Linked DNA regions of Methanococcus voltae. The main gene of each other region encodes a partner of the protein of the gene in region 2 in a complex. Links are inferred from orthologs where the notes say so. Each region holds a gene or a part of one and is shown on either strand. Other genes may lie near its edges. The genes, in order: J3E06_RS03155 and cgi121.

Region 1 (12,006 bases), 210 kb from region 2 along the record:
CTCTTATAGATACATCACACTCTTTTGCAAGTGCAACTAATTCCGAATTAGTCTCAATCCTTTGCAATCTTGCCATGTTTACAATTTTTTTTCCTTTCTTAATTTCGTTTGAGATAGTTTCTTTCCAAATATTTAATTCATTATCGTCCAATATCTCCTTATTCCAAATAAAACAAGTGTAATCATTGTTTTTAACATTATCATTATGTTTATAGTTAATAGAATTATAATTGCTAAAATCCTTACAATCATCAAATTCTATGTCTACTATATTTACAAATCCAAACAATTTTATTCCGTCTGCCACTTTGTTATTGTGTGATAATTTTACTTGCTCATTTATCATACTTATCCTTCTTATCGCATCAAAGATACAGCTTATTTAATCATTTAAATAGTTATTAATTATTAGATACTAAATATAGATACTAATATAAATATTATATATTAAATATTAGTTAATTAGTCAATTATTGAAATATTATTTTTAGTATTATTATTATTATTTTAAAATATACTATTAAATTATTATTTTATCATATATTTTATCATATATTTGAAGTTTTTAATTAAATACTTTTTCATATATGGTCAAAATAGATTTGCAAATGTATAATTAAAAAATACCTAATTTAAACCGTTTTCTTTGATATTCAAGTATTTTTATCACGAAAAACAAAATTATAGTATATATAGTTTTCTATTTAATAACAATAGTCTCATATATAAATTTGAATTTTGATATAATGATGAATGTTATTTTAATATGAAGTCGTATTTAATTATTAATTAATTAAACTACCAAAAATACATTTGAATATGTTTAAATACTTTTAAATGAAATTGAAATTAAATAAATCTGAATAAAGTCAAGTTATATGTGGTAAATATTATAAATTTGCCATAATACGGAAAATAGGGATAATATGGAGCAATTGAATAGCACTATTGAAGAAATAATGATTAAAAATGTAATATCTGCAAAAACTAATGAGTCTGTAGTCGATGCTTTTGAAAATATGCTTAAAAACAGAGTAAGCTGTTTACCTATCGTAAATATCGATAACGTTTTGATGGGCATTATTACAACAACCGATGTAGGATATAACTTAATAAAAGATGTATATACATTAGAAACTACCCTTGAAGAAGTAATGACCAAAGATGTAATATCTGTTAAGCCTTCAGAAACCATAAAACAAGCATTACAAAAAATGGATATAAATGGAACTGCCTCAGAAATCATAAACCAGCTTCCAGTAGTTGACGATGATGGAAAATTAATTGGTATCATTTCTGATGGAGATATAATTAGATATATTTCCAAATTAATTTAAATTAAAATATAATATCAATAGTATATTTGTTAATTAGATGAATTAGAAATATTAAAAATTTTAATAACTTTTTCATATTAATTTACCAATTTACTACTTTTATATTATTTAAATTTCTTTATATTAATTAATTCTTGTATTATTTATATTTTTTTAGATTATTTTACGTTTTAGAGCATTATGACTCATAATAAAGTATTATATATTGTTATGACTCATTTTAGGGCATATTATGGTATAATATTTTACAAAAAATCTCTAATTCAAATACTTATATCTTATATATACGCATATACAATTTAGTTATGTCTCAGTTGGTCAAATCTGGGAAATATTGGAAATATAATATGTGGCATATATCATAGATTACAAATAACATACCGAAATATAAATATATCAATAATGAAAAAAATTACATTTGTAATTAAAAATATGATATAGCTCATATCATATGGCATATACTACATACAATTAAATTAAAAAATATACTGACATATAATGTTGCTTAATGTTTAATTAACTACTTTGTAATATTTGTGTATAATTATTACTAACTTAAATACTATATTATTGTGAGGAGATATTGTGAGTTCAAGAGAACAATGGGGCTCTAATTTGGGTTTCATAATCGCAGCAATAGGTTCTGCGGTAGGTTTAGGGAATATATGGAGATTCCCATATATGGCTTATGAAAATGGTGGGGGAGCTTTCCTTTTGCCATATATAATCGGTTTATTTGTTGTTGGTGTTACAGTTTTAGCGTTAGAATTTGTTATTGGTCATTCCACAAAAGGTTCCGCACCTCTTGCTTGGAAAAGAATAAGTGGCAAATTTGAATGGTTAGGATGGCTTTCAGTATTTACAGCATTTGTAATTACAACATATTATATGGCAATTCTCGGATGGGGTGTTGCATACCTTTACCAGCTGTTATTTATTGGAATTCCTGCAGATATTGGAGGATTCTTCTTTAACAATATATTACAAATATCAAGTGGACCTGCTGATTTAGGTACGTTCCCGATATTATCATTAGTTGCAGTTGTTCTTGCGTGGGTTGTAACATATGTTATCATTAATTCAGGTGTTAAAAAAGGTTTGGAAAGAGCAAACAAGATATTTATGCCTTTATTATTCATTATGACTCTTATGTTAGTTATAAGAGGATTTACATTACCTGGCGGTATAGATGGTATATTATTATACATAACCCCAGATTTCTCAAAAATAACTAACTTAAAAATATGGGTTGACGCATTCTGTCAAATCTTCTTATCTTTGAGTTTAGGGTTTGGTATTATGATAGCTTACTCAAGTTATTTACCAGAAAAAACAGATTTAACAAAAAGTTCACTTATTGTGGCTCTATCAAACTCATTCTATTCATTAATCGTGGGTTTTGCGGTGTTTGGAACTTTAGGTTATATGGCTTTCGAACAAGGTGTGCCAATTACTGAAGTTGTACAAGCGTCAATTACATTAGCATTCGTCACATTCCCTACGGCAATCTCATTGATGCCATTTGGAAGAGAATTTGGTATATTATTCTTCCTTTGCTTCGTGATTGCAGGTATTTCGTCAGCATTATCATTGATGGAATCAGTTACCTCTGCAATTATTGATAAATTCCAAATTAACAGGAAAAAGACTTCATTTATGGTTACTGTTTTAGGTATCTTAGGAAGTTTAATATTCGTAACTCAGGCAGGATTATACTGGTTAGATTTAGTAGATAACTTCATTTCAAATGTAACCTTGCCATTAGTGGGAGTATTAGAAGCTATTGCAGCAATTTGGTTATTCAAAGGTGAAAAACTTGTTGAATATATGGACAGATTGTCACCTATTAAATTAGGAGCTTTATGGAAAGTATTTGCAGGATTGATAACACCTTTAGCTTTATTAGCGTTCTTAGGGTTCCAAATGTACAGTTTAATCACAACTGGATATGGGGGATACGAAAGTATTTTCGTAGCATTAGGTGCTGCCGTTATTCCAGCTATGGTATTGGGTTCAATCATACTTACATCAGTATCTTGGAAAGAAAAAATCGAAGATTGGGACAGCTTTAACTACAAGAGATTTAAAGACGTTGCAAAAGAAGTATTAAAAAAAGAAGAAAAAATTTAAAATATAAATAATCTAAAATATAAATAATTTAAAAATAATTTTTTCTAAGTTATTACTTATTATTTATTGAGTATTACTTAATGAGTATTACTTAGCAATCATTATCTATTTTTTTGACATTATAATTTATAATTTATAATTTAAAAGTTTGATATGTTGATTTTATTAAACCTTAAAATTTCTCTACCATATAGAATATAGTTATCATTCTATCTAAATTCAATTAGATAAATAAATATAGTATAATATATAAATTTATTTTCAATAGCTCTAATAAATATGGCGATATTAGAGATAGACGTAATAGTATTAACGGGTATTTAGAATATTAATAAATTTTGGTGATTTTAGATGTATTTTAATAAGTTATCTACAATAGAACGGGTATATAACATAGGTTTAGAACACGATTCAATAGAATATTTGTTCAACTACATTAACAAGTTTATACAAGAAAGTGAAAGTGATTTAATAAAACTATATGACTTGAAAATACTAACTAAGCTTAGTGTAAGTCAAATAATGTCCTCAAGAGTCGTTACAGTTAATGAAAACGATTCTGTAGACTTTTTAAACAGCGTAATACGGAAACATAAACATTTAGGTTATCCCGTTGTTAATTCTAACAAAGAACTTGTCGGAATTGTCACATTTAATGACTTGGAAAACAAAGGAATACTTGGAAAAAATAAAATAAAAGACATAATGACTAAAGCAAAAGATTTAATAATCATAAAATGCGATGAATCTGCATTGGCTGCTCAAAAGTTAATGATAAAACATAAAGTTGGTAGATTAATCGTATTAGATGATGAAAATAACATATTGGGTATTGTAAGTAAAACGGACATTTTAAAGACTAATGAAATATATAGTAAAAAAACTACAAAAATAAAAGATTGTAAACATATTACAAATCTTTATTTCTACGATACCGATGGCAAAAAGCTTGAAAGACTTAAAGACAATATAATTATACTTATGAGTGCCAGAGGATACATAATTTCTGAAAAAGAGGATTATGTGGAAGTTAAATCAAGAGATTGGGACGCTTTTGCAAAATTAGTTAAAAGTAATACGGGAGAATTATCCCATATATCTATAGACACTAAATTATTAGATATTATGAGTATTAAAGTTATTAAAGAAATGATGAAAGCAATTGAAAAAGAAAAATTTGAAGAAATTGTTATTACTGACCACGTAACTATGGTTAATGAAAAATCAGCTATACAAAGAGTTATTACAGACTTTGCATTGTTTGAAGATAGTAAAAGAACTTTTGGTACGATTACTGTTAGAATTGACTTATAATATTAATAAAAAAGTAAAAAATTAATTAGATTCAGTGTAATGAATAATATAATAGATAATATAATAATAGATAATATAATATTTTAGTAATTATTCTATTAATTATCTTATATAGTTATTTTAAATTAAAGTTTAAAGTTATTTACTGTAATTATAGCATCATTTAACTTAAAATTATTTTTATAGAGTGCTGAACCGACTACGACACCAGATACACCTATTTTTTTGAATTCAATCAAATCATCAATTGTAGTAACCCCACCTGATGCGATAATTGGAATATTCAGGTTATCCACAAGTTCTTTTGTAGGAGTAATGTTTATACCATTTAAAAGACCTTCGGAATCGACATTGGTAAACAATATACTACCTGCACCTTTTTCCTCAAGTATTTTACCCATTTGAACTGGAGTATATTCTGTTTTTTCTTTCCAGCCCTTTATAACTACTTTACCATCCTTTGCATCTAAAGCAACCATTATTTTCTCACTACCTACTTTTTTTGCAAGTTTCTCCACAAAATCAGGATTTTGAACTGCTACAGTACCAATAATAACTCTATTGATACCTAAATTAACTAATTCTTCCACATCTTCAATTGTTCGTATGCCACCACCCATTTGAACTGGTACTTTTGATTCTTGGATTATTTTTTTAACCATTGGCAAGTTAACACGTTCTCCGTCAATTGCACCATCTAAATCTACGAGGTGCAACATCTCTGCACCATTTTCTACCCACATTTTAGCTATTTCGTCAGGGTTATCATATTCCACATGTCTCTTTGTAGGGTCTCCCTGTATTAACTGCACGCATTTGCCTTCTTTCATATCAACAGCAGGTATAATATCCATTAGTTTCACCATTTGAATTTTTACTAATCAATGAGTATTGCCATAACTTTGTTCATTATTAATTTTTTATTAATTTTTTATTATTTTATTATTTTATTATCAAGTTAGTATTAATAATTTAGATTATGCTAAAAAATTATAAATATCTACCCTTCTTTTCAACTTTATCAATCATTTTTAAAGTTTTGCCATATTCTTTTGAAATTTTGTAGCCTTCAAGGATATAATTCCAAATTTCATCAAATTCTTTATAATGGGTACTTACTAATGCTTTCTTCAACACGATTAAATCAATCGCTTTATCCTCAAAAACATCGGTATATTTTGCCAATCCAAAATCTAACAGGTATAACTTGTTATATGTATCAACCATAAAATTAGAGGTTGTTAAATCGTTATGAATTATATTTTCGTTGTGCATTTTGGCAATAGATTCTCCAACTTTATTTAATAAATCTTTTAAATTGTTTTTAGTATTATTATTGTTATTATTAGAGCAATTTTTAGCATAATGTTTTAAAATATAATCTTTTAAAGACATACCTTCTATAAATTCCATAATAATACTGTTTTCATCTTTATTTACATCATAAATTACAGGGGTGTTAATTTCTAAGTTTTTAACGGTGTTTAAGAATCTTGCTTCTTTTACAGTTCTTCTTTGTCGTATAAGGTTATCCAATTTATTTACTCGGTAAGTTTTTGCTATCCTTGTTTTTTTAATAGATTTATTACCTAAATAATCCAAAATTTCGATATCTGCTTCTGCACCCTTACCGATTAAATTTTTAGGTATTATTCTTCGATTTTTAGATAAATCATCGTGTTTAATCCAATTTACATTTACCATATCAGCACGATAATTTGGCATAATTTTAGTATCGCCCATCTTCGTAATTTTTCCATTTTTATATTGTAAAATACCTAACCAGCCTATCATTGCACCATTATCGCCACAAAACTGTTTTTCGGGAACATAAAACTCAACGTTTTGCTCTTCACACATTTTTTGAAGCATTTCTTTTAAACGGTCATTTGCAGCCACACCTCCAACAAGCATTACTTCAGATTTATTGGCATGTGCCAAAGCACGCTCTGTTATTTCTGTTAACATTGCAAAAGCTGTTTCTTGCAAAGAATAACATACGTCTTCTAAAGTGTAAGTTTCATTAGATTTATCAGTTTTATTGAGTTCTTTTGATTTCTTAATTGCCGCAGTTAAAAGTCCAGAAAGGGATAAATCCATACCTTTTATAGTATAAGGTAATTTCAAGTAATTTTCATCTTTTGCTTCGGATTTTTTCGCCATTTGTTCAATGTATACACCACCAGGGTGAGGCAAACCGCAACTTCTTGCGAATTGGTCTAAACAATTTCCTATGGCAATATCGTGAGTTTCACCGATTACACGGTATTTATCACCTACGTAAGCTAAAATTTGAGTATTTCCACCACTTACATATAATGTTAAGGGGTCTTTTGCGGGTGTTGTTAATTTTCCAATCTCAACGTGCCCCACACAGTGGTTAACTCCGATTATTGGCTTATTTAATGAAAGAGCCAAAGCTCTCGCTGCTGTGGCACTAACTCTTAAACTTGGACCTAAACCCGGACCTTGTGAAAAAGACACTAAATCAATGTCTTTTGGGTCAATAACATTAAATGCCTCTTTTAAAAGCTTTATAAATGTTTCTGCGTGGTGGTCGGCAGCTTCCCTGGGATTTATACCTTGTAAAGGAGGTTTATATATTATAGTTTTGTTAAATAAAACTTCTCCGTCGTCCGTAATTATTCCAATACCTGTTTTTTCAGCAGTTCCTTCTAAACCCAAACAAATTAACCGATTATTTTTATTTTCTTCCATAATATCCCAAATTTAGTATCAATTATAAAATTACCATTACTATTTATTATTTTATTGTTATTTTTATTATCTTATTATATTATTATCTTATTATTGTATTATTTTATTATTTTATTATTTTATTAATTATTTTGTCATACAATGTTATAATATTATAGTATTACGTTATTGATATGTTGATTAACTATTTAAATTAAATATTTATAATATGTAAGTAAATAAATATGTGAATTATGTCAAATGTTAAATTATAATTTCATAACTCAAAATAAATATAAAAATATAATAAAATAATAAAATAATAAAATCTTATAAATTTAATTTTACCTGATAATGAGGGAAAAAATGAAAACTTTAATGATACACTCTGATTATTTAGAATATGAAGCTAAACAAAAAACCAAAATGGCTGAAGAAACTGAAAAATTAAGCGGAAAAATGGATGAATGTTTAACTGTTTTTATGGCTGTTGAAAGAGATGACGAATCTGACCCTAAAGCAGTTGTTAAAAACGTAGTCGACGAAATAAAAAAGACTGCTGAAAATTTAAAAGTTGAAAATGTTGTTTTATACCCTTATGCCCACCTTTCAAGCAATTTAGGTTCTCCAGATGTTGCTAAAAAGATTTTAAAAGATGTTGAGGAACTTTTAGCACCAAATTACAATGTTTTAAGGTCTCCATTTGGATGGTACAAAGCATTTAAAATTAGCTGTAAAGGACACCCATTAAGTGAACTTTCAAGACAAATCAGTGCAGAAAGAAACGAAGAAGCTGAAGACAAGGAAAAATCAAAAACTACTTTCTATTTAGTAGATAAAGACTTTAATTTAATTGAAATGAACGAAGAAAGCGTTAAAACTGTTGAAGATGATGGTCTAAAAGCACTCTTAAAACACGAATTGGGAATTAAAGAACATAAAGAAGACAAAAAAAGTAAAAAGAAAAGCGAAAGCGAACCTCCACACGTCAAATACATTAAAGAGAAAGAAATTTGTGATTATGAACCAAGTTCAGATGCTGGTCATTTTAGATGGTATCCAAAAGGTAAATTAATCAGAGATTTATTATCGGACTATGTTTACGACTTAGTTGTTAAATATGGGGCTATGCCAGTTGAGACCCCTGTAATGTACGATTTAGGAAACAAAGCAATCAAAGAACACGCTGATAAATTCGGAGAAAGACAATACAGATTTAGACAAAGCAATAAAGACTTAATGTTAAGATTTGCTGCTTGTTTTGGTCAATTTATGATGAAAAAAGATATGTACTTATTACCTAAGCACCTACCTTTGAAATTATACGAATTGTCAACCTATAGTTTCAGATATGAACAAAGAGGGGAATTAGTAGGCTTAAAAAGATTAAGAGCTTTCACTATGCCAGATATGCACACTGTTTGTATGGATATGGAACAGGCAAAACAGGCGTTTGAAGAGCAATTCTGGATGGGATTACAAACTGGTGATGATTTAAAGACACCTTATTCAATTATATTCAGATTTACTCAAGATTTCTACGATGAACATAAAGATTGGTTATACAATATAATCACAGAATATAGGGCTAAATATGAAAAAGACGTGGTTTTAGAAATTTTACCTGCAAGAAAACACTACTGGATAGGTAAAGTTGATATGGCTGTTGTAGATAGCTTCGGAAGACCTATTGAAAACCCAACTGTTCAAATCGATGTGGAAAGTGCAAAAAGATTTGATATCACTGTAAACGACGGCGATAAGAAAATAAACCCGATAATCCTACACTGTTCACCTACTGGTAGCGTTGAGAGAGTTTTATGTGGTTTATTAGAAGGAGCTTACTTGAATACTCTTGAAGAAGTGCCTCCAATGTTGCCTACTTGGTTAGCGCCTATTCAAGTTAGAGTAATACCTGTTTCAGATAAACATCAAGAATATGCACTTTCAGTTGCTGAAAAATTGAGGGCTAATGGAATAAGGGCAGATTACGACGATAGAGAAGAAAGTATCGGTAAAAAAATTAGAAATGCAGGTAAAGACTGGTCTATGTACGTTGTAGTTATCGGTGATGAAGAAATGGAAAAAGGTAATTTAAATGTTACTGTTAGAGCTAAATCATCAACCAAAAAGCCAGTGAAAGAAGTAATGAAGTTGGAAGAATTAATAAGTACTATAAAATCCGAAACAGAAGGTTGCCCGGTTAGACCATTGCCTTTACCAATTAAATGCTCCGTACAACCAATATTTAGATAATTAAAAGATTAAAAAATAGTGGATTAAATATAAAAATTAAAAATTAAAAATTAAATAAAAAAATACTCTTTTTTTCTTTTTTAAAAAATATGAATAATTAATAATAAAAATTAAAAATAAATAAAAATTAAAAATCAATTATGCTTTTTCATTTCTACTTAATGCAATTATTCCATTTGCAATTGAAACAGCTACCGGTGTGCCACCTTTTGACCCGATTGCTGATATAGAACTATTTTCCGAGTTTCGCAATAATTCTTTTGATTCTGCAGCTTTTACAAAGCCTACAGGTGCCCCCACAATTAATGCAGGTTTTATATTTTCTTCTTTTGTTAATCTAACAACTTCTATCAATGCAGTTGGTGCATTACCGATTACAACAATTCCGCCATCGATTTTATCCTTTAATAGCCTCATTGCAGCTTCTGCTCTGGTAATTTGTTCTTTCTTTGCCAATTTGATTGCTTCTTCATTTTTAATATAGTTGTAAATATTATCATATCGAATTCCTGCCTGAACCATTGAAATATCTACAATTATCGGTTTTCCATTTTTTATAGCTTCTACGCCGTTTTTTATTGCATCATCTGTAAAAGCTATTAGTTTTGCGTATTCTGGGTCTGCTGTAGCATGCACAACCCTCTCAATTATACCCATTTGTTCCTTGGTATATTCGTCATATTTTTCGTTTAAAACTTCTTTTATTTTTGATTTAACGATTTCTCTCGATTTCTCAGCGATATCTAACCCGTCTTTTGTAATTGCTCCCATAAACATATTTTCACCAAAATTCACCAAAATATATGATAATATTATTCAATTTAGTAAAGTTATTTTTAATTATATTATTGTTTAATTTACTATATTATTATAAAATACAATATTATAAAAAGATATTGAAATTGTTCTATCATAAAAATTAAAAAGGTAAAAAGAGTAATTAAAAGGTTAATTTAAATATATACTTGTATATCATTGTCTAAAACTTGTATAACTTCAAATTCTTGCTCTAATTCTTCGTTAACTATTTCGATATCTGCTTTTAAACAGTCCTGTATTGCCACGGTTAAAATATGGTTAACAGTTTCATCTTTTGAATACAATTTAACAGGTATTTTGTGAAGCTTTGATAATCTCGCAATATCTCTTAAAGCCAATCTCATTTCGGTGTATAAAACAACGTGTTCCATTGCTTCTTCCACATTCTTTTTAAAACCAAATAACACGGGGTATTCTTGTTGTGTTATTTCATCTTTCTTGATTTCGTGTTGAACGTCGTAATTAGATAACATTCTACCGATTACAGATTGAGGTAAACCTGCAGGTATTTTTACTTCTATTACTTCAAATTCCGGATTATTAAGCTCATTATTTTGCTCATTTGAATTATTAATTCCATCCATTTTTTCACATCATCATACTACATTTTCTAAAAGTTTTCTAAAAGTTATCAAAAATATGGATTACTGCAATATATAGTTATTGAAAAAATATTGATATTAAAATTATAAAATATTTTAAGATTATAAAATAATAAATGAATATTAAATGTAATGTAAAATAATATAAAATAATGTAAAATAATATAAAATAATATAAAATGGTATTATAAAGTACCTAATTTTGCCAATAACGCTGATAATTGAATTCTATCGTTTCCACCTTCTACAATTCTAAAATCACATTCCGCTATAGCTTCAATTAAAGATACTTTCTCATTTTCTTCAATATCAAGATATGGAACTTCCCTAAATACTTGCGTAAGTATATCTTGTCCACCCATACCCCAATCAATCATTAATTTGTATAATTGCTCTCTTGCTTCCATAAATCGTGCATTGATTGCCAAATCAATCATTTTCTTGATTTCATCAGGTCTTGCTCTCGAAGATACTTTATAAACAATATCTTCATCAATTACGTTTGAAACTGCCGCAGCAGTTTGTAATACATTTACGGATTTTCTCATATCCCCTTCAGAAACGTAGATTATTGCATCGCTACCACTTTTTTCAATTGTTATATTTTCATTTTCTGAGATATAATTCATATAATCTAAAACATCCTCTGTTTTTAACGGAGAAAATCTAAATATTGCACATCTGGACTGTATTGGGGGAATAATTTTACTTGGATAATTACAACTTAATATAAACCTACAAATATCAGAATATTTTTCCATAGTACGCCTTAAAGCGTTTTGAGCATCAGAAGTTAAAGCATCACTCTCATCAAGGAATATAACCTTAAATGGTGCGTCCCCTATTGGCTT
Region 2 (12,009 bases):
AATTGTTTCGATTTAAGCATTCAAATTTGTAAATTGATTAATTGGGATATATAATATACAATATTTAAATTAATAGTACATAATATGTTAACTAAATAATAATTATGTGTTAATTTAAATATTTTTAATAATTTAGGCGAAAAAATGGATAAAGAAAAATTTAAAGATATAAAAAATTTTTTTAGGGGCAAAAAGGTAATTGTTTCATACTCTGGTGGTGTTGACAGTACTTTAGTAGCAAAACTGGCTCAAAATGGAGAAGATTGTGTCGCTGTAACTATTGACAATGGATTTTTTTCAAAAAGTTCTTTGAAATATGCCGAAAAAAAGGCAAAATTGATGAATTTGAAACATGTGATTATTGATGTAAATCAATTGGATGAAAATGTTTGCGTTGAAAATAGGTGCTATGAATGTAAAAAGATGATGGCAAAAATTCTAAATGAGGTAAAAGACCAGTTAGAATTTGATATTATCGTAGATGGTACCATTTATGAAGACCTTTCAGAAGATAGGCCAGGTTTGGTCGCTTATCGTGAATCTGGAATTATTTCGCCATTAGCAAAATATAAAATAACAAAAGACGATGTAAACGAGTTTTCTTACTATTTGGGTCTTGATATACCTAAAAAAGAGACTTGCATAGCTACAAGAGTCTTAGACAGTCCAATAACTAAGGAAAAAATGCAAATGTCTAAACTTGCAGAAGACTTTATTATGAACCTTTTAGATATTACTGGTTATTTTAGGGTTAGAACCTTAAAAGACGTCGCAATAATAGAAGTAAGTGCTAATGATGCACAAAAATTCTTGAAAACTAATATTTTTAAAGAAATAGATACAAAATTAAAAGAATTGGGCTATCAAAGAGTAATGTTAGACCTTAGTTTAAAATAAACTGTATATCAATAGTACCAAGAATACAAATATTAAAGATAATACTAATAATAATAGTAATAATAGTAATAATATACAATTTAATAATTAATTAAATACCTATTTAACTTTTTTAGAATTTATTTTAAGTAATATATAAAAATTATAAAATTCATAAAATTATGTGGATTTATATTTTTAAATTGATGAATTAATCCGTAATTATAGAATTTAAGGTATAAAATCTTTTAATACAAATGATTTAATTATGTTATATCGATATTTTAACACTGAGGGTGTTATTATGGGAGTTATGGGAATATTAGAAAATATAATCTCTGCAAATACGTCCTATTTGCTAAATTTCATAAGTTGTAATATGTTTATTTTGCATAATATACTTTTAAAGGCTACTGAAGTATCTGCGGGGGTTTCAAATGCTGAATCATCGTCTTTAGGAAGTTTAATAATTTATGAAAAAGAAATTTATTTATTGTTTATTTTAATATTATTTTTAATAGTAATACTTTTAATTTGGAAGAGATATAAATCGAACGGATTTAATAAAAAAGGAATAACTTCTGATAAATTGTATAACTATGACGAAGAAACAGAAAACTTGAAAGATGATATGCGAAAAATGGGTAAATTATATGATGAAGTACCTAAAAAAGAGCAAAAGCAAGAAAAACCAGAAGATAAACCAGAAGACAAACAAAAAGATAAAGTTAATAAAAAATCAGAAAATGATTTAAATATTGTTAACGATTCAAATATTACCTATAATTTAAAAAATAGTACATATATTGAAGTAATTTATGAAAAAGAGGAAGATAAATAAAATAGTAATAAAATAGTAATAAAATATTAAATAAATTAGTTATAAGAATACAATTACAAAAAATGACATTAAAATACAATAATATCCAAATATCTTTAATCTATTATCTATTATTAATTTTTTAACAATTGACAATGCGATTAATCCTGAAATAGTGGCAAATACTAAACCAAGTACTGAATCGAAAGTCAAAGCTACATCTTTTAATTCAAGAATACCTGCACCTGCAGTAATAGGTAAACTCATTATAAATGAATATTTAAAAGCATCTTCTTTTTTCATACCTCTATAGACTGAAGTAAACAGTGTGGAGCCACTACGTGATATACCAGGCAATATTGCAAATGCCTGAGTAAGTCCAACCAGTAAAGCATCTTTATGACTTATATCATACATGGATTTAGTCCCAGAGGTCATTTTATCCGATAATATCATCATAATACCCGTAATGGCTAATAAAACACCTATAACTTTTAAAGACCCATAAAGTGAGGTGAAATAACTTTTAAGTAATAGCCCTACGATAACCGCCGGTATGGTGGATATTATTAATTTAAAACTTAAATCTCTGGAAGATTTATCTTTTTGGACTAATCCTTTGGTAATTTTTACTATATCGTCTTTAACAAACATAAAAACTGCTAAAAATGTTGCAAAGTGCAATGCTGCAAAATAACTTATTTGTGGTTCAATTGACAACAGTTTTGATATAATTGCCAAATGTCCAGAACTTGAAACTGGTAAAAATTCCGTAAACCCTTGGACTATTCCGAGTATGATTTGTTCAAATCCCAACATATTTTCACTTTTAATTTATTTTAATTTAATTTTTAATTTTCGTGGTTCGTGTAAATTTTTAATTAATATATTTTAAAAAAATAGTGATAAAATTGATATATATCATTATTTTATTATTATTTTATTATTATTTTATTATTTTATTATTTTATTATTATTTTATTATTTTATTATTTTAACCTACCTTTAACAGCTTCCGAATGATTATATAAACCCTCTGCTTCCGCAATTGTGGTAATAACATTTGAAATACTTCTTAAACCTTCCTGGGTCAATTCTTGAACTGTAGGTTTTTTAATAAAGGTTTCTACGCTAAGACCTGAGTACATTTTAGCACAGCCCGAAGTTGGCAAAACGTGATTTGTACCACTTGCGTAATCTCCCACAGGTACAGGAGCATAATGACCCAAAAAGATACTTCCAGCATTATTAATGTATTTTAGGACTTCTCTCGGGTTTTTAGTCATTATTTCAAGGTGTTCAGGAGCATATTCGTTTGATAAAGCTATACATTCCTCTAAACTACCATAAACTATTGCAGAATTTTCTAAAGCCTTTATTATTATCTCTTTTCTCTTTGCGTGCTGTGCAGTTTCAATTATCCTGTTTTTAATTTCAACAGCTTTATCTTCGGTGGTTGTAGTAATCACACACGAAGCGTTAGGGTCGTGTTCAGCCTGTGCTAAAAAGTCAAGAGCCACATAATTCGCATTTGTTTCTTCATCGCAAATTATTAAGACTTCTGAAGGTCCAGCGGGGAAATCAATAGCTACTTCTCCGTAAACTAATTTTTTAGCCGTGGTTACAAATATATTGCCAGGACCTACAATAATATCAACTTTAGGGATACTTTCAGTACCGTAAGCTAAACCTGCGATTGCCTGAGCACCACCTAATTTAAAGATGCTATCTACTTTACAAATATCTGAAGCTACTAAAGTTGCGTAATTCCCTTCCGTTCCATTTGGTGGAGAAGCTACTACAACCTCTTTTACCCCTGCAACTTTTGCCGGTACTGTGGTCATTAATACAGATGATGGATAGAATGCTTTTCCCCCGGGAACATAGCAACCAGCCTTTTCAATAGGTCTTATGATTTGCCCAGTGCTAATTCCGTCTTTTTCCAAAGCCCATTCTTTTAAATTTTCACGCTGAGCTTTGTGGAAATCGTATATATTTTCATAAGCCTGTTCTAAGCTATATACAACTTTTGAATCCACATTGTCGTAAGCAATATCAATTTCTTGCTTGCTAACTTTAAAATCTTCAATATCTACGCCATCAAACTTTTTAGTGTACTCTTTTAAGGCAGAATCTTTATTTTCTCTAACGTTTTTAAGAATATCGCTCACTATAGGTATGATATTGTCCATGTTTGTTTTATTACGATTCATTATTATTTGAATTTCTTCATCGTTTAATTCATCGATTTTTTTGAAAATAATCATGATATACCTCAATTACTTTCTTATTTTCCAAGATTAAATAAAAATTATCTAAAATACATAAAATTTATGTTAATTTATATATTATCTAAAATGTACGGTTATATATAAATATGCACCCTATTTTTAAAATAACTGAAAAATAAATTAAAGATTTTATAAATGATAATATTTTAACTAATTAAATATTTCAAATCTTTTTAAACCTTACATTCAATAATTGCTATTTCTTCAAGTACTCTTTTAACTAATTCTTTAGATGAATTAACATTTTTTAACCCATATAATTCAACAATCTTTTTAAATTTCTCATTATTAACATCATTTGGAACATCTAAAAATTCTACGCTGTTTTTTTGAACAATTCCGCCGATTTTATCAATAATTATGTTTGCTGTTTCTTCATCATTACATATTAAACATACATCGCCAGATTTTGCACCCAATAGTTTAATTGCCGTAGCTATTTGACGAGTAGCTGAAGCTCTTACAAGAATTTCAACCCAAAAATTATTGGAAATGTTTTTTTTAGTCATCGCTTGTAATATGGCGTGTTTTATATGTTCTATAGTAGCAATATAGTCCGCATTTATCATTTGAAATTCGAATTTTTTATTTAATTGAAATATTTCATTATTAACAACTGCATTTTTAATTCCAAGTATAATATATTTTTTATCGTTAATTTCAAAGGTGTTCTCTTTTATTATTTTGTTCATAATATCCCATTTGTATTTGAATAAATAATATGTTTATACTATTCTTTGATATACTCAATATTTTATATCCTATAAATAATAATTATAAATAATATTTAATAAAATAACACATATTATATTTGATGTAATACTTAAATTAATACTTAAATTAATACTTAAGATATTTATTAAAATAATAAGATAATAATATAACAAAATATTATGCCAAAATAATATAATGAATAAGACTTCCATATGGGTCGGGGAAATTATGTCAATAATAAATGATAATGTTAATAACGATAACAACGGCAAAAATTCATTTTCCATAGAAATTGATAACAATTGCGTTGGTTGTGGGGCTTGTGTTCCATTTTGCGAGCAAGAAGCAATAACTGCATTAGGTAATGCTACGATTGATACTGAAAAATGTATCGAGTGCCATGTCTGTGTAGATTACTGTACCATTGGTGCAATAAAGGTAATAACAAAATAATAACAAAATATCAAAATATCAAAATATCAAAATAATAATAATAATAATAAATTAATAAGCTAATATTTACACTAATTGCATTTAGTAATCCAAATTACTAAGTATATTTATAATTTATAAAGAAATTAATTATTTAATCGGTGATTTACAATGTATCTTGGAAGATTTTTAATATTGGGCAAAACAGAGGAAGGAAATCCTTTTGTGACTTACAGGGTATCAAGTAGAAGTTTCCCTAATAGGATATCTAAAGAAATGGATGAAAATACTATCGCAATAGTACCAAAAGACTTAGAAGAAATGTTTAAAAATACATATATTACTTATAATTGTGTTAAAATTGTAAAAGATGAAAATAATTCCGAAAATGACGTAATTGTGGCTACAAACGGCTCACAAACAGATATTATTGCAGATAAAATAAGGTTGGGTTTACCCTTAAGAGATGCACTCTCATTAACTATGATTGCAATGGATTATGAAAAAGACGATTACAATACTCCAAGGATATCTGTAGCTTTTAGCAAAAACGAAGCTTACATGTCATACGTATCAAAAGACGACATCAGAGTTAAAAAAGTTGATTTAGAAGTTGGTGAAGCATACTACTTAAGTGTTTACGAAGGATGCAAAATAACAAGTCATCAAACAATAGCTGTTGACGTGAAAACTGCGGAAGAGATTTCTAAAAACATAATGGAGCACGAATACTTTGAAAATCCAGTAACTTGTGCAACAGTAATGCTTACAAATAACGGTATTGAAAAATCATTGATATAAATTATTTAATTATAATTTATTAATGAATATTTTAAAATAAATATATTTTAATTTTTTTAAAGACTAATAAAATAATAATAAAAAAATAATAAAATAAAATTTATTCTTTATTATTTTGGTTTAACAATCTTTTGTGGACATTATCGTATAATTTTTCAAGTGTCTTTTTAACTTCTTCTTTCTCTTCTTCGTTAAAACCATCTAATATTTCATTGTTTAAGTTAATCGCTTTTTCCCAGCAACATTCTTTAAATTCTGCACTTTTTTCGGTTAAATATATTCTGTTTATCCTTGCATCTTCTTTATCCACTACTCTTTTAAGAAAACCTTTTTTCTCAAGACAATCGATTAATCCGGAGATTGAAGATGGTTTTATGCCCAAGTATTCATGTATTTCAGACTGTGTCAATCCATCTTTCACCCATAAGCAAGATAACACTCTAAACTGTGAGGAGGTGATTTCGCAGTCTTTTAATAAATTGTTATTTAATATATTCAATTCTAAATGTATCAAATATATGTAGTGAGATATTAAATCTTTAGGAGTATATTCCAAATTATCACCCGTTATGATGTTGGTTATATGGCGAGATTGATATACTTAGTAAATTGTTATGGATTATAAATGTACTATTAGTATATTTTTAGTATATTTTTGGCGTGTATCATATTTTGATTATTGTTGATTTAGTATTATTATTTGCCCATATATTTAATATATTTAGTTCGTTTCTTAATAATTCCCATATAAATTAATTATCTTTATTTATATATTTGAATATATGTTTAAGGTAATTAATATACTATATCAAATATACAAAATATGTTAGAAATTAGCGTATTGAACATATTTAATAATTTAATTTTGTCGCCATTATATATCATTAGTTGATATTCTTTAAAATTTTTAAATATTTTTAAAATTTTGGTAATAATGTGCAATAATAAATACATTCGAATGTAAAATAATTATCTTAATATATATTACTTTCGCTAATAATCTTAAAAAGTTGCTATATTTAAAAATTTGTAGTACATATGTAATAAATGGTAGTGTTAATATGAACTTATATGAAACTAAGGGGTATAAAAACCTAAAAAACCATATAATTTAAAATAAAATAATACTAAGAATAATAATAAGAATAATAATAAAATAAAAATTTAAAACGTGATAACTTGATGGCATATACAATAGGACTTTTGGGATTGATACTAGCTTCTATACAGGATATCAAATCTCGGGAGATAGAAAATTATATTTGGATAGGAATGGCAGTCATAGGATTGCTTTTATCACTATATTTATCATTTACTGCAGGTAGCTTTACACCAGTGATTTCTTCAGTAGCTGGATTCATAATATGTTTTATAATCGGTTATTTAATGTTTGTATTGGGTATCGGTGGCGCAGATGGTAAAATACTAATGGGTATGGGTGCATTAATCCCTGCTTACGCATTTCCGATATATTCCTCACTTCAACCCCTATATTCAATGGAATATATCCCTTGGTTCCCTTTGTTAGTTTTATTTAACGGAGTTATTTTAATGATTGTATTACCAATTTATTTGTTCTTTAAAAACCTTTCAAACGGAGTAAAGCCTAAGAAATTGAAAGAATACGTTTTAATGTTAATTGGAGAATATATAACTGTTGCAGAAGCTAAAAAAGGAAATAAGGTAGTTTTAGGAAAAGGAAAAGATGTTAAATTAATACCTTCCGTAAATGATATTGGAAACTATGATTTGTCGAAATATAAAGATACTCAATATGTATGGGCAACTCCAGAATTACCGCTACTTGTACCAATTGCGATATCATATGTTATTACTCCATTTTTAGGGGATAAAATAATTAGTATTATATTGCCATTGTAAATTTAGTATATTCAATTAACTTAAATTAAATTAAATTAAATTAAATTTAAAAATAAAGGTTAAAATATGTTAAAAACATTACCACCAACATTACGGGAAAAAAAGCGATATTTGGCGTTTGAAATACTCCATAAAGAAGAACTTTCAAATGATGATATTATCGGCATAATTAGAACTTCTATAATTGATTACTGCGGACTTAAAGAATGTGCTACGGCTAATCCTTGGTTAATTGATTATAGCAATGGTATGGGTATTTTAAGGGTCGAAAGGACACAAGTAGATAACGTAAAAGCTTCTTTAATACTATTAAGCCATTATAAAAAAAATCCAATAAATATAAGAATTATGGGTGTTTCAAATTCGATAAAGAATATCCGAAAAAAATTCTTAAAAGTTCCGCACGAGCCTTATTATAAAATAATTCAAAGGAAAAAAAGAGAATATCAAAATAAATTGAAAAATAAAAATATATAATAAAAATATAAAATAAAAATATATAATAATAAGAAATAAAGAAATAATGAATTAAATTAATTTATCGTTATATTCTTTTTTAAACCTTTCCAAGTCTTTTAATGTAGTATCTAATGTAAGGGGCGTAATTGAAACTTTATTTTTTAATCGTACAGTATGTACATCAGTACCTTCTTCTTCATCAAAAACGGGGCTTCCATCAAGCCAATAGTAGTCCCTACCTCGAGGGTCTTTTCTCTGGTCAATGTGGGTCGTGTACATCTTTCGAGCAAGTGTGGTAATCTCCCAAGGTGTTTTTTCATCCCCTTCGTGTGGAACGTTTACATTTAAAACATCGCAACCGCTTTCAAATATGTTATAATCAATAGATTTTTTAAGCACATTGCATAATATTTTGGCGGAATTTCTAAATTCAACCGGTGCGTGACCTTCATTAAATTTAATATCGTCTGTTTTGACTTGTAATGAACAAGCAATTGATTTTGCACCGTGGTGAGCACCTTCAAAAGCAGCCCCAAGAGTTCCGGACGTGGTGATTTCAGTACCTAAGTTTTCACCGATATTTATGCCAGATACCACGTAATCAGGTATTTTGTCAAGTATTTTAAATATTCCAAGAACAACACAGTCCGTAGGCGTTCCAGAAACGGCAAAACCTTCAGTACAGTCAGGAAGTCTAACTTTTGTTATTCTAAGTGGTTCAAATAAGCTTATAGCCCTACCGATACCACTTTGCTGATTTGAGGGGGCTACAACAGTTATATTTGCGTCGAAATTATCTTCAAGTGTATTTTTTAACTCCAACAATCCGTTTGATTGAATACCATCGTCATTAACTAATAATATATCAAGTTTGTCCATTTTACCACCAATATTTAATTTATTTTTTATTCATTATTAATTATTTTTAAATTAAATAATATTTTGTATTCAAATATTATAAATATATTATAAATGTTTAAGTTTTATATAAAATGACAGGTATTTTAAATATAAAATAATTAAAAATAATTAAAAATACGTATAAAATATTATTAAATGCTCGATGATGATTGTCATCTCTACTGAAATCAAATATTACTGTCATATACTATCGGATTATGGCAATTTAGTAATTTTGTGTATGATGAACTCACAGATACTGAGAGCACCTTTTTTTAAACTTTTAACTCAAATTTAAATTTATTTAAATTTATTTGAGGTTATTTATAATCATATTTCAAATTTTATTCATAAATTATTTTAAATAGAATATTCCATATAATATATTAGTAAAATACGTAAAAATTATTGTAATAAACTTATTAAGGGATATTTATGTCAAAGATAACCGTAGAATGTACTGACCCGGATGGAAAGGAAATATATGATAGAATAATACAAACAAACCTTGAAGACTTGGTTTTAGGTAAATCCGTACTACAAGTTGTTATGATTTGTAATTTAGATGAGCCTTATTTTACAATAGGGGCATTGCCCAAGTCTACCTCGAGAGCAGTTAGTTTAAGAGATATTGCAGAAATCAGTGAAGAATCAAAGCAAGATGGGAAGGTAATTAAAAAGTTAAACATCATAGATGAAACATATGCTCCAAAACTCTTGGAAAAAATAAATGTGATCGACCAGCCTTCAAGATTAGAAATAATAACAGATTCGGATATCGAGTTAAACACAAAAATATACGACGCAAAAGATGAATTTATCGATAAAGTATTAGATTTTATGAATAGGGTATTTCCTGAAGGTATGCGAGTTAGACAAACTTTACACGGTAAATCAATTGTTATGGTAGCTTCAGAGAAACCAATAGCTCCAGAATGGTTGAAGGAAGCAAAAGATTTAAAAGAAAAATTAGAAAATTCACTCGTAAGATATTAATTATTAAGAAATTATAAAATAAGAAATTATAAAATAAGAATATTAATAATGGGGATAAAAAGAATACATACTAAAACTAAAAAAACTTAAAAAGGAATTAAAGGGAAATTATGAAAAATACCATCTCAAGAAGCTTTGAATTAAAAGATTATGTCATAAAAGGCACCAAATTTGGCGATTATTGGCTAAAATTAGAAGACCACAAAAAGTTAAAAACTGAAATATCCTATATTCCAGAAAATTCAGAATTTTTTACAAAAGAACAAGCTAAAAATGTTGTAAATGCACTTTTTGACATTTTAAAAGGTTTTAAAAAGCAATTACCTGAAAATATTGAGGTAGATGTGTTATTTAAGAGTTTTGATATATGTAAAACAATTCATTTATCAAATAATGATAACAATATTTCTGAAAAAGAAGAAATCTTTAATAAAATTGAATCAAATGATAAAAAAGATGCTATTGATGAAATACTTGTAAATGTGTATTTTATTGTAAAATATGATTTATAAATATACTTTAATTTTATTTTTAACGTTATATTTAACTGTAATGGTATATTAATTTTTAATTTTTTAAAATTTTTGAAGTTATTTTTTTGGCAATTGGATTTGCAATAAATGAATAAGGAACTGCTACAGCAACCGCTATTAAAAATTTAGATGGCCAAGCATACAATAATGTTTTATTAAATCCTAAAACAGACGCAGTCATCGCAAGGGACATTCCAAAGGCCATTAACGTTGCCATAATTACTCCAAAAATGATATTTTGTTGTTTAAAGTTTGTTTTTATTTTTATTTTTTCTGTAGTCATTATTCACCATTTTGGTATATTGGATATTATATTGATACGTTGGCTATTAAATAATATTAAGATATCTAATATTTAAAATTAATAATTAAAAACAATGTTTAAAAATTAGTTATTGTTAATAATCAAGTAAATTAAAAATGGACTGAGCGGGATTCGAACCCGCGGCATCCGCATAGCCAATGCGGCACTCTCCCAGGCTGAGCTATCAGCCCACTTAAAAAAGTATCGTAACATATCATCGATATATTAACATATTCAATTAATCCCTATATTCATATTAATGAATATAACGTCTTATAAAAAAACGCAGAGGAAGGGATTTGAACCCTTGCGGGGCAAAGCCCCATCGGATTTCAAGTCCGACGCCTTTGACCAAGCTCAACCACCTCTGCACATAAAAGAACCCAAAAGAGCAATATCTATCTCTCTATTGTATCTCTCGCAATATACCATTAAGTATTCTACTATATAAAGCTTTCGGAATAATTTTAAATTATAAAGAATATTTTAATCTTAAAAATAATCTATTAATATAATGAAATTCTATGATTATTGAACGAATAACTTATAAATTCAAGATTAATGTAATATGTGATTATATGGAAAATACCGAAAATATAAAAAATATAAAAAATATAAAAAATATAAAAAATGCTGAAAAACCCCCTAAAAATTTAGAGTTTACACAATGGACAATCGAAAAACGAAATTTACACGATTTAAATGAATTAAAAGAAAATATCGTATATAACTTAAAAGAAAATAACTTATGCAATAAAAAAGCCCTATTAATGTTAAGTGGCGGTAAAGACAGTGCAACAGCTCTCGCTTTATGCAAAGAACTAAATATCAATGTCGTTTTATGTATTCATTACGTACATAACTGGAGCTGGGATATTTCCAAAAATGAAGCTGATAACTTAGCTAAAAAGTACGATGTACCTATTATATTCCCCGATATAACGGAAAAACTTTCTAAAAAGATTAAAGGTGCAAAAGGGAAGAGTATTTGTAGAATCTGTA

What was found.
Region 1: the proteins of cgi121 (region 2) and J3E06_RS03155 are in contact, whole or in part, in a crystal structure (PDB 3ENH), measured with the Methanocaldococcus jannaschii proteins. The link is inferred for Methanococcus voltae from one-to-one orthologs.

The regions. Positions count from the first base shown.
Region 1 is NZ_JANUCR010000002.1:113,288-125,293, reverse strand. Bases 5,136-7,990 are described here. They hold J3E06_RS03155 (bifunctional N(6)-L-threonylcarbamoyladenine synthase/serine/threonine protein kinase), read right to left. Parts: upstream 7,500-7,990; coding sequence 5,772-7,499; downstream 5,136-5,771. Other genes in these bases: J3E06_RS03150 (threonine--tRNA ligase), read left to right, coding at 7,845-7,990; hisA (1-(5-phosphoribosyl)-5-[(5-phosphoribosylamino)methylideneamino]imidazole-4-carboxamide isomerase), read right to left, coding at 5,136-5,635. Outside these bases: J3E06_RS03180 (DUF1611 domain-containing protein), read right to left, coding at 1-346; J3E06_RS03175 (CBS domain-containing protein), read left to right, coding at 927-1,337; J3E06_RS03170 (sodium-dependent transporter), read left to right, coding at 1,923-3,467; J3E06_RS03165 (CBS domain-containing protein), read left to right, coding at 3,819-4,781; more of hisA, read right to left, coding at 4,907-5,135; more of J3E06_RS03150, read left to right, coding at 7,991-9,734; J3E06_RS03145 (cobalt-precorrin-8 methylmutase), read right to left, coding at 9,873-10,511; J3E06_RS03140 (hypothetical protein), read right to left, coding at 10,688-11,137; J3E06_RS03135 (replication factor C small subunit), read right to left, coding at 11,341-12,006. UniProt on the Methanocaldococcus jannaschii protein: Required for the formation of a threonylcarbamoyl group on adenosine at position 37 (t(6)A37) in tRNAs that read codons beginning with adenine.
Region 2 is NZ_JANUCR010000002.1:320,394-332,402, forward strand. Bases 2,921-5,778 are described here. They hold cgi121 (KEOPS complex subunit Cgi121), read right to left. Parts: upstream 4,680-5,778; coding sequence 4,161-4,679; downstream 2,921-4,160. Other genes in these bases: hisD (histidinol dehydrogenase), read right to left, coding at 2,921-3,960; J3E06_RS04120 (4Fe-4S binding protein), read left to right, coding at 4,930-5,154; J3E06_RS04125 (IMP cyclohydrolase), read left to right, coding at 5,305-5,778. In the rest of the region: signal peptide peptidase SppA, read left to right, coding at 1-2; ATP-dependent sacrificial sulfur transferase LarE, read left to right, coding at 145-897; J3E06_RS04100 (hypothetical protein), read left to right, coding at 1,181-1,717; J3E06_RS04105 (undecaprenyl-diphosphate phosphatase), read right to left, coding at 1,757-2,515; more of hisD, read right to left, coding at 2,686-2,920; more of J3E06_RS04125, read left to right, coding at 5,779-5,934; J3E06_RS04130 (MarR family winged helix-turn-helix transcriptional regulator), read right to left, coding at 6,035-6,490; preflagellin peptidase FlaK, read left to right, coding at 7,117-7,815; J3E06_RS04140 (Rpp14/Pop5 family protein), read left to right, coding at 7,882-8,292; 5'/3'-nucleotidase SurE, read right to left, coding at 8,344-9,153; J3E06_RS04150 (methanogenesis marker 17 protein), read left to right, coding at 9,610-10,170; J3E06_RS04155 (hypothetical protein), read left to right, coding at 10,281-10,682; J3E06_RS04160 (DUF2798 domain-containing protein), read right to left, coding at 10,738-10,986; J3E06_RS04175 (phosphoadenosine phosphosulfate reductase family protein), read left to right, coding at 11,586-12,009. UniProt on the Methanocaldococcus jannaschii protein: Component of the KEOPS complex that is probably involved in the transfer of the threonylcarbamoyl moiety of threonylcarbamoyl-AMP (TC-AMP) to the N6 group of A37, a step in the formation of a threonylcarbamoyl group on adenosine at position 37 (t(6)A37) in tRNAs that read codons beginning with adenine.